Regions from separate parts of the Paracerasibacillus soli genome, predicted to be linked through region 1. Evidence: riboswitches for the same ligand, from Rfam matches in the RefSeq annotation. Region 1 holds a riboswitch; the other holds the start of a gene.
The links. Region 1 has a riboswitch for thiamine pyrophosphate ahead of thiT (energy-coupled thiamine transporter ThiT). Riboswitches for the same ligand answer to the same signal wherever they lie in the genome.
Positions count from the first base shown of each region.

Region 2: another riboswitch for thiamine pyrophosphate. It lies ahead of ACFFIS_RS16770 (YkoF family thiamine/hydroxymethylpyrimidine-binding protein); the one in region 1 lies ahead of thiT (energy-coupled thiamine transporter ThiT).

Region 1 is NZ_JBHLWL010000040.1:237,044-244,504, reverse strand. It holds gene uraA (uracil permease) at 1-150, opposite strand, end outside; gene ACFFIS_RS12320 (NAD(P)/FAD-dependent oxidoreductase) at 678-1,886, shown strand; gene ACFFIS_RS12315 (VanW family protein) at 2,258-3,124, shown strand; gene ACFFIS_RS12310 (tetratricopeptide repeat protein) at 3,190-4,305, shown strand; TPP riboswitch at 4,466-4,566, shown strand; gene thiT (energy-coupled thiamine transporter ThiT) at 4,674-5,249, shown strand; gene ACFFIS_RS12300 (hypothetical protein) at 5,428-6,846, shown strand; gene ACFFIS_RS12295 (zinc-binding dehydrogenase) at 7,070-7,461, shown strand, end outside.
Region 2 is NZ_JBHLWL010000065.1:121,423-128,883, forward strand. It holds gene ACFFIS_RS16755 (energy-coupling factor transporter transmembrane component T family protein) at 1-638, opposite strand, end outside; gene ACFFIS_RS16760 (ABC transporter ATP-binding protein) at 619-2,295, opposite strand; gene ACFFIS_RS16765 (ECF transporter S component) at 2,292-2,870, opposite strand; gene ACFFIS_RS16770 (YkoF family thiamine/hydroxymethylpyrimidine-binding protein) at 2,863-3,471, opposite strand; TPP riboswitch at 3,600-3,704, opposite strand; gene ACFFIS_RS16775 (DUF1646 family protein) at 3,777-4,787, opposite strand; gene ACFFIS_RS16780 (heavy metal translocating P-type ATPase) at 4,995-6,893, opposite strand; gene ACFFIS_RS16785 (heavy-metal-associated domain-containing protein) at 7,039-7,245, opposite strand.

The DNA of each region.
Region 1 (7,461 bases):
GGGATTTACCCCAAATAAGATAGGAACTAAAACAGTTGAACCGAACATTGCAAATAAGTGCTGTATGCTTAAAGGTAAACTTTTAAGAAGCGGTAACCGTTCATCAACTTGTATTTCTTTGTAATTTGCCAAACCTATCACCTTTTTCATTTATTTGTTCATCAGTTACCGTTTAAGCAATAGAAAAAGCACTTCACCACAAATGGCAAAGTGCGAAATAAACAGATTCATAGGATGAGAGAAAAGAGTCATACTACTCATTGCTTTGAATCCGTAACACCTTGCCAGTCTCACAGGACTGATTTAAAGGTAACCGTATGAACTTAATATATACTATACCACAAGTCTGAGATATTGAAAGTAAAATTATCGATAACATTTGTCTTATATTAGAAGAAAACGAAAACTCTACATATAAAAATGAACGAAGAGATAAATTTATGATAAAAAAAGTAAAAATGATTATAATATATTTAACAAAAATTATCATTAGCAGACATAATATTCTTAATATGTGTCAAACTAGTTAACATCATTAGCGTATTTAAAAGAACTTTGTTATGATAAATATGTACTTTTTGAAGTATAAAAGGCGAATTTATTTCGATGTAAAAAAGCGAATTAATATATATTACTTTAAAAGGTAGTTCGCTTTAAAAAAGGAAGGTGGATTTATTATGAGTAAGCCAAAAATTGTCGTGCTTGGTGCAGGATATGCTGGATTAATGACGACAAAAAAACTAGCCAAACAATTGGCGCCAGAAGAAGCTGAACTCGTACTAGTTAATAAACATAATTACCATTATGAAACAACTTGGTTACACGAAGTTGCAGCTGGAACGATTAATCACAATCAAGCAAGATTTATGATTAGTGATGTAGTTAATCCAAATCGAGTTCGCTTAATTTACGATTCAGTAGTAAAAGTAAATAAAGAGGAAAATAAAGTTGTACTTGAAAATAGTGAACTTACATACGATTATCTTGTAATTGCACTAGGCTTTGTTACGAATACATTCGGAATAAAAGGAATGGAAGAAAATGCATTCTTTATTCAGGATATTGATGGTTGTCAACTAATTCGTGACCACATTGAGTACAAGTTTGCACAATATAAAAATAGTGAAGAGAAAAATGATGATGATCTAACCATTTTAGTTGGTGGCGGTGGTTTCACAGGCATTGAACTTGTTGGAGAATTAGTTGAAAAAGTGCCACAACTATGTAAAAAATATGATATTGATCGTAGAAAAGCACGTATCATTAATGTTGAGGCAGCACCATCTATTTTGCCTGTTTTCGAAAAAGACCTTGTTGCTTATGCTAAGGAATCTTTAGAACGTCGTGGTGTTGAATTTATGATTGGGACTAAAATTACCGAATGTACTGAAGAAGGTTTCGTTGTTGGTGATGATAGCGAACTTGTTAAAGCCGGTACGATTGTTTGGACAGGCGGTGTAACTGGTAGTCCGGTACTTTCTGAATCAGGCTTTGAATTAAATAGAGGCAAAGTTACAGTGAACGGTGATCTACGTGCCCCAGGTGAAGATAATATCTTTATTTTAGGAGATTGTGCTTGGGTGATGAATGAAGCAGAAGGACGCCCATTCCCACCAACAGCACAAGCCGCTATGCAACATGCTACAACATGTGCGCATAATATTGCCGCATTACTTCACAACGAGCCTTTACAAAACTTTATTTTTGATGATAAAGGAACGGTAGCTTCATTAGGTATTACTGACGGTGTTGGAACAGTATTTGGTGGCACTAAATTAACTGGTAAACCTGCTGCAACGATGAAGAAAGTAGTCGACAACCGCTCAATATTCTTGTTCGGTGGTGTCAATTTACTTCTTAAAAAGGGGAAAGTTCGTCCATTTTAATTCGTAATTTAGCTCCAAAAAAAGGGAGGAAATGTATATGAAACGAGGTTCATTTTATTTTCTACTAAGCATAGCATCATTAATTGGCTATATGTTTGTAAGTAGAAAAATGGAAGACACGCGAGATTTTCGCTAATGATATGAAAACCACTTTAGGTAAAGCTAAGGTGGTTTTTATTTTAGCTTTTTTTACTCTAGTAATGGAATAATTAATAAAAAATATTCATTTTAAACGTTTTACCTCAAAAGGCACTTCCTTTCCATTAATACCATACCGAACCCTCTATTTACTATTCATATGACGATTAGAATTAGTTGTGATACATGAAATTGTATGATTTATATCATACTAAGTGTAGAGGAGGCAAGCAATGCGTAAAATTAACATACTTCTGTTTTCAATTTCTATCGTTTTATTTATTCACCCAAGAGGAATTAGTGCGGAACAACTTATTATTAAAGATGATAACATTAGTGAAACAGTTTTGTTAGACCATTTTACAATGCCATTTCCTACAGATTTGTTTTTGGATTTACATAAAGTAAATTTGCTTATGGACCGACTAGAAGAACAAGTATATAAACAACCAAAGAACGCAAGGTTCGATCAAGACAACAAGATGATATCAGCAAAAACGGGTAAAAAGTTAGATCGTAATCAATTTATTGATGATTTTTATAGTCAATTTTATCTACGGCAAGAAGAATTTCTACACATTCCTAAAAGGGAAGTAGCCCCACGGGTAGATGATGAATTACTTGAAAGTATTAGCAAAAATAAAATACATACCTATACAACTATGTACCAAGAAACAAATAAAGAACGTTCACAAAATATAAAAATTGCAACAGCAGCAATTGACAGCTATGTTCTATTTCCTGGTGAATCATTTTCGTTTAATAAAGTCGTTGGACAACGAACGGAAGAAAAAGGATATAAACGTGCCCCAGTAATCGTTAAAGGTGAATTAGCAGAAGATATCGGTGGAGGTATTTGCCAAGTTTCATCGACATTATTTAATGCTGTTAATTTGAAAGGTATCCAAATGATCGAACGGTACTCTCATAGTCGAGAGGTTCCATACGTTCCACCTGGTAAAGATGCGACAGTAAGTTGGTGGGGACCAGACTTTGTTTTTAAAAATGAATATAACCAAGCTTTATTAATTCGTGCCTCAGCAAAAAATGGCAGAATGACGGTGGATATTTATTCATCGGAAAATATGAAAATCAAATAAATTTAGTCCCTCGTTTAAAACTAGCTAAATATAGTAACAATGGTGAATAGAATGGAGGGAGTTTCATGCTAGAAATTATAAATATAGATAAAGCGCTAACTAAGGTATTGGAAAAGCATAATTTTGAAGGATTATCTATCCTACGAGAGGAATTTAAACGAGGGCATTACCCGAATGTTGTTGCCAAAATAGGGGATTTTAGAAAACAAAATAAAGTTGGATTAGATGTAGAACATTTACTCTGCTATATGGAAGCAATTTCTTATGCAGAGATGAAAGAATATATTTCCTCTAAAGAAATAATTCAAAAGCAATATGAACAAAGGACCAATGCTACAAGCGATGAACTGATTATATTAGGCCAAATCGCTTTTTTAAGCGATCATAAATTATGTCGACGAATTATGTCGAAAGTCGTCATGATGTGTGAAAGAGAAGGAGCAAATGAAATAAAACTTGCACGTTGTTATATGATTCTTGGGGAAGCAGAGGAGAATTTGGATAAATTTATTAGGGCGAATAAATATTACAAAAAGGCCTTAAAACATTTTGATAATCTTGCCGAAGATAAATATCAACTCATTTTGCACTTCAAGATTGGCCAAAATTATGCGAAAGTTAACGAAGTAGAAGAGGCAATTGCTTATTTGACTAAAGCTCGTGCAATTGCTGAACAAAAGAAAGAACATAATGTGTTGCTTCATAGTACGATTAGTCTTGCGAAATTATACACATTGGAAGAAAATAAACAGCTTGTTTACAACTTGTTAAAAGAAGCTTTAACAATATTGAGTGAAGGAAACAATCGTAACACAGTCTTATTTGCTGAGGTTTTAACAGACATTGGTTATTATCATTTTTATGATGAAAACTATGAGTTGGCGATACCGTTCTATGATCAGGCAACACGTCTATATGAACAGCAAGTTCTACGCCCATCTACTAAATTAGGGATGATATATATGCAGTTTGCATACTGTTTTGAAAAACAAAATAAACCAAATCATCTAGTCGCCACAGAATACTATGAAAAGGCGATAACATACTTTAAACAAGGTAATAATCAGCAACTACTCGAAGAAGCATTGGCAGATGTTATTACATACTTTGAACGAGTTAACAATAAGAAGAAGAAACGGCAATACGAGGATAAAATGGTCCAAATGTTGAAAGCTCAATAATAACATGAAATCTATTATCGTTGATTTAAGTAAAGTTGAGTTTCGGGAGCAAGCAATTGATTTATGCATGCTTGGGGTAGAAGCATACCTAAGTCGTCAATGAACCTTGCATAAAGATAAAAGGTACGATATGATTAATAGTGACAAAAAAAGCGAATAGTAGAGCCTCAGGGGGAGCCTATCGGCTGAGAGTGAACGTGAAGTTCAGACCCTTTGAACCTGTTAGTTAGAACTAGCGTAGGGATGGTGGCTTTTTTGATGGTTCATAAGCAATGTTGTGAGCGGAATTTTTCCCATCAGGAAGCTTCCCCTTGGCATTGCTTTTTTTGCGTTGTTTTAACAACACTATGAGGGGGAGGAAGTTTGACGTGGATAGACAGCGCACATTATTTTTAATAGAAGTTGCTTTGTTTACAGCTTTAGCATTTATTCTAGACAATGTACCGTTCTTAAAATTTAAAATCTGGGGGAATGGCGGTTCTATATCACTCGTGATGATACCGATTTTTCTTATCGCTTTTAGATGGGGATTAAAGGGTGGTCTGTTAGCTGGATTTTTATTAGGCTGTTTAAAGTTACTTTTTGGTGGGTATATTTTAAACCCGTTTCAAGTTCTTATAGAATATGGTCTCGCCTTTACAGTATTAGGATTTGCTGGTATCTTTGCGCGCAAAATTAGTGAGGCAGTAAAAGATAGACAAATAAAAACATACTTATCTTATATAACGGCAGGTATCATATTAGGATCTGTCTTACGTTTCTTATGTCACTTATTTGCAGGTGTTATTTTTTGGGCGGAATCAACTCCAGATGGTTGGAATTACTGGGCATGGTCATTTATGTATAATATTTCATACATGTTACCGTCCACAATTATTTGTGTATTAGGTACATTTTTGTTATTTAATCAGCAACCAAAAGCATTACTTAAAAAGGCAGTGTAACAAACATGCTCCGCTCACAAGTAAGGGATAATCCTAAGAAAATGGGTTATCCCTTTTTTCATCATTATGATCGGATTTTTGAATGAAATAATTATAAAAATATAATTGTCTATCCTTCACTATGTTCATATGCGGTGCATAGGTTATAGCACAGTCCATGCTGGAAGGATGGGGTCATGTGGATTTAACTTTAACGCACTTGTTATACGGATTGTTTACATTGGCGATTATCGTTACGATGATTTTTCGTAAAGGTGTTGTATTACCGACGCTTTTAGGTACATTTATTATTGCGTGGGTATATAAAGGAAATGTTATTGATGGTTTTACAGCAATTTTCAATGCTAATCTAGTGGCTGCACAAGAGTTATTTAATATCTTTTTAATTATCACGTTTATGTTGGCCTTGCTCCATTCTTTGCGAGATTTACGCGCAGATGAACGGATGATTCAACCAATTCAAAAGTGGATGGTTAATGGTCACATTTCCTTCTTTGTTTTGGTCGTTGTGACGTATGTCATATCTCTATTCTTTTGGCCAACACCAGCTGTTCCGCTTATTTGTGCTCTGTTAGTACCAGCTGCAGTTCGCTCTGGTTTACCGGCAATGACTGCTGCTGTCGCGATTGCGATTGCAGGGCAGGGTATGGCACTTTCTTCTGACTACATTGTGCAAGTAGCTCCTAGTTTATCAGCAAAATCTGCTGGAACTGATATAGGCGCAGTTGCCGATAAAGGCCTTGTGCTCTCGCTTATTTCAGGTGGAGTAGCACTATTATTAGCTTATTTATTTTATCGTAAGTCAATACGAAAACCGAATGATCCAAAAAATGAGACTGATTTACAATCATTGCAATCATCCTCACGTACCAAGAATGAAGCAAATACGTCCTACGTAACATTATGGAGTCGAATCTTTGCGATAATTGTTCCGCTATCTCTTTTATGTGTTGTTATATATATGTTGTATACAAAATTAGGTTCAGGGCGCATGAGCGGCTTAGAGGGAGGAGATGGTGCAGCGTTTGTAGGTGGGGTGGCTGTCATCTTACTTCTTTTATCAACGATTGCTTATGGAAAACAAAAGGCTTTGGATTATATTAGTAATCATATTACGGATGGATTTGTATTTGCATTTAAAGCGATGGGACCAGTTATTCCAATCGCAGGATTTTTCTTTCTGGGAAGCCCCGATTTTTCTGGTAACATTTTAGGAATTGAAGAAGGACCGGCATTTTTATTTGAATTAGTAGAAGCAACGCAAAACTATTTACCTAATAGTGCGTTATTAGCTGCATTAAGTGTACTGATTATCGGGATTATTACTGGATTAGATGGATCAGGTTTTTCTGGCTTACCGTTAACAGGTGCACTAGCAGCAACATTAGAGACAAATGCAATTGACTCAGAGACACTAGCTGCTATTGGGCAAATGGGTGCAATTTGGACAGGTGGGGGAACACTTGTAGCTTGGTCCTCGCTTATTGCGATTGCAGGTTTTTGTGGAGTTTCTGTGTTAGATTTAGTAAGAAAGAACTTTTTACCAGTTATCATCGGTTTAGTAGTTGCCACAGTAGCAGCCGTATTCTTTTTATAAAAGTCAAGTATCAAAAAGGGAAGCATCCTTCTATAACTATCAGCATGGACTTTCGTAAATGAAATGACATGCTGATTTTCTGTTTTCATACTGATTCGCTTAAATTATACATACTGCATGAAACTAACTGTAATACACATAGAAAAGAAGTCATATTATTTGCTGTTGTTATCAGAACTATGGAAAAATAGTGGTGATGAAGAAAATAAGTGGAGGGATGATGATGAAAGCTTATGTTCATGAATATGGAAAATTACTTATAAAAGATATGCCAGAACCAGTTGCAGAAAAAGGAGAAGTAGTTGTAGCAATACGCGCGGCTGGCTTAAATCGACGTGATTTATACATACCAAATCGACGCGGTAATGAAGTTGGGGCATTAATTTTAGGGTCAGATGGAGCAGGCATCATTGCATCGGTTGGAGAAGGAGTAACGAATGTAAAAGAAGGAGATGCAGTCATCATTAATCCGAGTTTGCGTTGGTTTAAGGAAAGTGTAGCACCACCAAAGGAATTTGATATTTTGGGAATGCCCGATAATGGCACTTTCGCTGAAAAAATAGTTATTGATGCTCATCAAGTAGAGAAAAAACCTTCCTTTCTAACGTGGGAAGA
Region 2 (7,461 bases), on a different contig from region 1:
CCTCCAGTAAATCCTTTTGATTCCATTGCCATCGCAGTACGCTCGGCCTTACGAATCGCACTTGCTAATAGCGGAATAGCAAAACGGCGATATTGCTGCCATTTACCTGCTAATGTCTTTGCTTGATTCACACCACGAATACGATGGGCAGCGTGAATTGTTTTGAGTTCATCTCGCATCATAGGTAAAAAACGATATCCTGCAAGTACACCGTATGCAATCTTAGGTGGCAAGCGAAACTGTTGGATCAAACTTAAAATAAAATCAATTACATTTGTCGTAAAGATAAACAATAGTGATAGCGCGGCGACACTTAAAACCCTTACGGCTAAGGCCAATGCAGTTAAAAAGGATTCACGTGGATATTGCAGTCCAAAGATTGTTATGATCTCGTTTGGATTTTTTGGCACTTCTGCAAATACGATTGTCGTCCAGAGCATCCCGAATGAAAAAATTGTAAAAGGCAGGAAATATAAGATATACCTTTTCCACTTCACTTTTCCCCCAAGAAAAGTGATGCTTATCGTGCTGATTAAAAATAAGAAAGGTGTTACTGGGTCAAAAATAAATGCGATAAGTACGACCAATATTACAATCGTCAAAGCTTTTACACTTGGGTTAAGATGGTGAAGAAACATATGCAACATTCCTTTCCCATATGCGCTGCATTTTCTCGGGAACAGGTATTGTTAACTGCCAAACGTCCAATTGTGTTTTAGGGTAGTTCCATAATTCAATTGGTGTACAATCTGCAACAATTTCCCCCTTATGCATAACAATGACACGCGTTGCATATTGATGGACTAATTCCATATCATGGGTGATCATTGTAATAGCTGTTCCCGCTTCATAACGATTCACAAGTAGCTCCATTAGCTTTTTATTTGAACTGGCATCCTGTCCAAATGTCGGTTCATCAAGTAGTAACATCGTCTGATTATCAACAACCATCGTTGCCACACTCAGTCTCCGTTTTTGACCTTGACTTAACGTATACGGATGTTCATTCTCCAAATGGCTAATACCACATACTGCTAGGACGTGGCGAACTTTTTCTTTCACTTCATCCGCCTTCATTCCTTTTGTTCGCAAGGTAAAGGCAACCTCATCGAACACTGTATTTGCAATAAATTGATGTTCTGGATTTTGAAAAACATAACCTAATTCTTTCCGTAAATCTCCCTCCTGCCATACTTTTAATGCTTTTTCTTTTATGTAAATATTTCCGTCAGTTGGCTTTTGAATCCCCGCAATGATACGTGAAAGTGAGGTTTTCCCACTCCCGTTCGCACCAACAATCGCAACAAACTCATCTTTGTATAGTGTAAAAGAAATACGCGACAATATGCGTTGCCTATTTACTGTCCATGAGACATTTTCCAGTTTGATGAATGGAACAGTAACATTTTGTTGCATCGAAGTGGGTTTCTTCCATTCTATTTTCCCAAAACAATTTACTTGTGTTGCAAATTCAGCAAGTGTTAATGGAACAGTAGCAGGTACATGCTCCATATGATGAAGTACATATTGTGCAACTTTTGGTAGCCAAATACCTTCCTCTATTAATTTTGGATATTCGTGGGCAATCGCATCACGTAATGATCCATCAAAAAAGATATTCCCTTTTTGATTTAATAAAATACAACGTTCAGCTACATCTGTCCAACCATCTAATTGATGTTCGATTATAATGAGTGAACAATTTACTTTTTCTTTTAATTTCTTTATTGTTTTCATCACTTCTTTGGCCGAAACTGGATCCAAATTCGCCGTCGGTTCGTCTAAAATTAGTAGTTTTGGTTCAAGTGCCAAAATGCATGCAAGTGCAAGCTTTTGTTTTTGCCCTCCTGATAGTCGCGCAATGGTAGCAGTTTTATATTTCGATAAACCTACAAGCGCTAATACTTCATCAATCTTTGCTGACATTTTTTCATATGGCGTACACATATTTTCCAAGCCAAATGCAATTTCATCCTCTACAGTTAACATACAGAATTGTGTTTCAGGGTCTTGGAAAACAACACCGACAAACTGACTTAGTTCACCTGGTTGATAATCGTTTGTTCTTTTTCCTGCAATGACAATATCCCCAGTCATTTCTCCATCTAACTCTCGCGGATATAGGCCATTTAAACAAAATGTTAACGTACTTTTACCACTGCCACTTGGGCCAAGAAGGAGAAGACTTTCCCCTTCTTGCATGGCAAAACTAATATTGGATAATGTTTCTATTTCATTTGTATGATCAAAGCGTAATGAGAGATTCTCAACATAAACGAATGGCTTATTTTTCATGCTACACGACCCTTTCGCTTTTCTTTCCCTATGGCGAAGTTAGCTAATACACCTGTTCTAGCTAATCCATCACTTAACGCTTTCCCTAAAAGTCCAGCAATAAGCGCACCACTAATGACCCGAGTAACGAACATTGCGATGACATAATGAGTTGAAAGTGCACTATATCCACTCATGAAATAACCATATGTGAAACTTGTTACGGATGATCCAACTCCAGCAGCCATTAGTACCCATGTCGCATAATTTTTCCATCTTGTAGCTGCAAAAACTGCTTCTGCTCCAATTCCTTGTACCATACCTGTAATGATCAACATCGGCCCTGTTGCATTTCCGATAAGCACTTCCACCATCGCTGCAATTGTTTCTGATAAAAATGCTGCCCCTGGTTTACGAATGATATAGGCCGCAATAATTGAAACGATAAACCAAATTCCAAAAATGAAATCATATCCAATTGGTCCCATCAAACCAACTAGTAATTTTCCTAAAGGTAAAAACGCCAGATATACAACACCAAAGACAACTGACAGCGCAGCCATCACAACAATTTCTTTAAAGCGCCAATTACGCATGTATATCAACATCCTGATGTGAAGGACTGTTAGCAGAAATGGTTACCGTCATCACTGTATGTGTTGAACCCGCATTTTTTGTCGCGTTAAAGACCTTTTCTAAACCACTGAAAACATTCTGTGCGTCACCTGTTAATCTTGTCGCATAATGGGCTGGGGAAACAGAAACAAAGTCTTTCATTGCTTCAATTTGTTCATAAATAACATCCATATACTGACCACCACCAAGTGGATAAAGTGAAAACTTTGCGGCAATATATTGCTTAATAGACCCTGTGTTCTGCACATTTACCGGATTGTCATCTTCAATTAAATAGACATCTCCAGCTGAATCCCCCGGACAACCAACAGAATATGTAGCTTGAAATGCGACATGTTCCCCCGTTTGTGCAGCTTGTAAAAATACTGCCCTTGTTACATCAAATACATGGACAGCTTTTCCTCTCACAGTCGTTGTCACATCGTCCGTTTTTACCCAAACCTTTGAAGTGTCTACTTTCTCCAACGTCTCTAAAATGATATCCACAAAACGGTCACACATTGGGTACAGTGAAAAACTTGCTCCCACTATCTGCGTATTACCACAAACTTGATTTGCCATCTCCATATCCTCCCTTGTTTTCAAACTGCATATTTCAGGATAATTTGGATGCAAAAAGACTGCATCCCAGGGGAATGCAGTCTTCAATATTCATGAATACCATACACATTAAAAAATTGAGTATGCCGAACACACCGACTACACTTCCCCACGCTAGTATTATCTAGATCGGGTGCAAAGGGTCAGAACAATAAGTTCCTCTCAGCCGATAAACAGCTCCCCTAGTGCTTTTCATTTCTATGCAGCTTTCTACTCTCATCATAGCATGACAATTTTATTTGTAAAGTAAAGCATTTCAACTGTTTTTAAAAAATTAACAACACAACAAAATATATTGCCATAACAACTAGTCCAATTGGTAAGCCGTAACGTGCCCACTCTTTACTCGTAATATTTAACTTTCCCGCAGAAATGATATTTGGAATATTACCAGGTATGAGCATTCCACCACTAATTAGTAGCCCAAGTAAGATTGCCTTTATCGTCCCAGCAGTCATCTCCGGACTAATTTCTGCTGAAGCTAATGTTGCATTATCAAGTATCGCCGATAGCATATTCACCCAATACAAAATAAACGGATTTAGACCAATTAAAAATCGATTAATTAACGGTTCAAAACCAGCTCCTAGTAACGTGAGACCCATCACAAATAAATAGATTTTCACACTACGTATCAAAATTTCCCCATACGTTTCTGTCTGCTTATCTCCAGCTAAGGAATTTTTAGCTTGAACCGGCTTAATCCAAAGCGCTGTTAAAATTCCCAAACCAATAATTCCTACTATGACATAAGGACCAATTAAATCCATTAAATAGAAAAAGTGCTCATTTAATTTACTTGTTGTAATCGTGGAAAGTGGTTCTCCAATTGGCGTTAAGGCAGCCCCCAAACCTATTGAAAAACAAGCTAACACGACAAGTCTTATTTCTGACTGACGGTCTAACTTTAGAACACTTACAATTAATACGAGTACAAGTGCTGCAATAATCGCTGTTATAACGCTTGACAAAAGTCCTAAGACAACAACAATTAATGCAACAAAAAGTGGAAACGGCGTTTTATCACTTGCAAGTTGAATCCCTTTTTCTAAAGGAGATTGGAACCATTTAAATAGTAATCCTGCAATAAGTACGGCAAGTGTAATATTAATTGGATCTTCTAATGATTTTAAAAGTAAGTCACTATTAAATACGCCACCTACCCAGGCAGCTAGAATTCCCATAATAAATAGAAATACTTCTAAGTTATGTTCAACTTTCTTCACTGTAAACGGAAGAAATAAAACGAGTATTAAAATAATAAATAAACCAGTCATGTTGTACCTTCTTTTCTATTTTTAAATTGGTGTCTTCTTTATTATATCACCAAACTTTTTTTGTAAACGAGAATAATGACTATATATTTATACCAAATCCTTATTCCTTATCAATAAATCGGGCTTTTTCTGACCATTATATTTTCATTTTAAAGGCATCAAAAAAAACATGGGAGTACATCCCATGTTTTTCAGCAAACATTTTGATTAAGATAAAATAATGTCGGTATCTTTTGGAGATATGTTTTGATTAGATGTATGATTGGTTTGCTTATAACGAACCAACCGTATTGCATTTAAAATAACCAGTAAGACACTTGCCTCATGAATGAGCATTCCTGAAGCGAGAAATACTTTTCCAAGAAGTACACCTGCAAGTAAAAAAGCGACAGTGCCAACTGCAAAGAACATATTTTGTTTCATATTGTTCACAGTTGCCCTTGCTAATGTGTATGCATATGGAATTTTTTGTATTTTATCTCCCATTAACACAACATCTGCAGTTTCCATTGCTGCATCTGTACCTGCTGCTCCCATTGCAATCCCCACATCAGCAAGCGCAATTGCTGGCGCATCGTTAATACCGTCTCCAATCATTGCGACACGGAACCCTTCATTTTTTAATCTTTTAATATGATTCACTTTGTCTTCTGGTAACATTTCAGCAAAAACTTGGTCCATACCTAGTTGTGTTGCTACTTTTTTAGCTGTATATTTATTATCTCCTGTTAACATAACGGTTTGTTTCACACCTAACCGTTTCAACATACGTATTGTTTGTGTTGCTTCTTCGCGAATTTTGTCTGCGATAGAAATAACACCTACCAACTCCCCATCTACACTAACAAATACAGCTGTACTACCACCTTGTTCTTCCCCTACAGCATATGCTTCGATTTTCTCTGTAATCGTTACTTGATGGGCAGTCATTAACTTTCTATTTCCAATTAAGACTTGCTTTTGATTTACTGTCGCAAAAAGCCCATGTCCTTTTTCTACATGCGAATCTTTTGGCTCATTTGTTAACACGATGCCATATTGTTTTGCTGCCTTTACTATCGTTCTTCCTAAATGATGTTCAGAAACTAGCTCGGCTTCTGCAGCTAACTTTAGTAAAGCTTGTTCATCTATGCCAATTGCTTTTATGTTAGTTACTTCTGGCTTTCCTTTTGTTAAAGTCCCTGTTTTATCAAAGACAAGCACGTCAATCTTTGCTAAATTCTCCATTACTTCTCCACCTTTAATGAGTGCACCATTTCGCGCACCGTTACCTATTCCAGCTACTAACGAAACTGGAGCGGAAATAACTAGTGCACCAGGGCAAGCGATTACAAGAAAGGTTAAAGTCATTTCAATGTCACGTGTAATTAGAAAGACGATAACAGACAAGACAAGAATTCCAGGTGTATATACGTTCGCAAATCGCTCTAGGAACTTTTGCGTCTTTGCCTTTGCTTCTTGAGCCTCTTCCACAAGTTCAATAATTTTTGCAAAAGCTGTGTCATCCCCTACCTTTTCGGCTGTTACCTCAACATATCCATGGTCAATAATTGTTCCACTATACACTTGGTCCCCTTCATTTTTACTTGCAGGTACAGACTCTCCTGTAATAGTTGCTTCATTAATAAATGCTTGCCCAGAAATAACCGTACCATCTACTGCAACATTTTCACCCGATTGAATAATGACGCGATCCCCAATGTTAATATCGTCAACTGGAACAACGACGCGCTCACCATTTTTTAAAATAGTTGCTTTTTGAGGAGCCATATCTATCAATGTCTTTAATGAAGAACGTGTCTTTTCTAATGTTCGCGCTTCTAAATATGCACCAAACAAAAATAAAAATGTAACGGCGGCAGATTCTACATATTCCCCTATAATCAATGCTCCAGCTACTGCAATCGTTACAAGTAATTCAATACTAAATGCTTTCATACGAAGGGATTGTAATGCCTTTTTAGCGATAGAATAACCAGCTACAGCTGTGGTAATAATCAAAGCGGCGTCTTTCCAAAACTCTAATCCTAAAAAATGTAGTATAAAAGCAATGGCTAGTAACGCACCTGAGATAAGCACAATATGAATCTTTTCTAGTTTCCTCACCTATACCCGCTCCTTCCTCTTTTTCATGCTTTCATTAGATTGCGTGGAACTTTTAAAATGTGACATATGTTTGAGAACTCCTTTTTGTATTTTAAGGAGTTCTCGTACTGTATCATAACTAAACTAGTTTATATAAAGGGTGATGTTAGACAACCTTATAACCTAGTTTTTCGATTGTTTCTTTGATGTCATTTTCTTTAACAGCCTCAGGGTTCATATTTACTTTTACTTTACTCGAGTTAAACATCACTTTTGCTTCTTCCACCCCAGACATTTTACCAACTGCATTTTCAATTTTTTTAATACATGATGGACAAGTTAATGGTTCTAATTGCATTTTAATTGTTTTCATTTTTCATCTCTCCTTTGTTTTTCTATCTATAGTATAGGATGGATGACGTTTACTTTCTTTGACGTGTGTCACATATTAACAAGTATTTTTATCAGCGCTTTATTAATTAAGCTTCTTTATGATTAATTTAATTAGTAAATGGGATGTTGATTATGAATGGAACAACAAACTCCTGTTATACCCGCCTTAAGGAAAATATAGATTTATTTCAACATG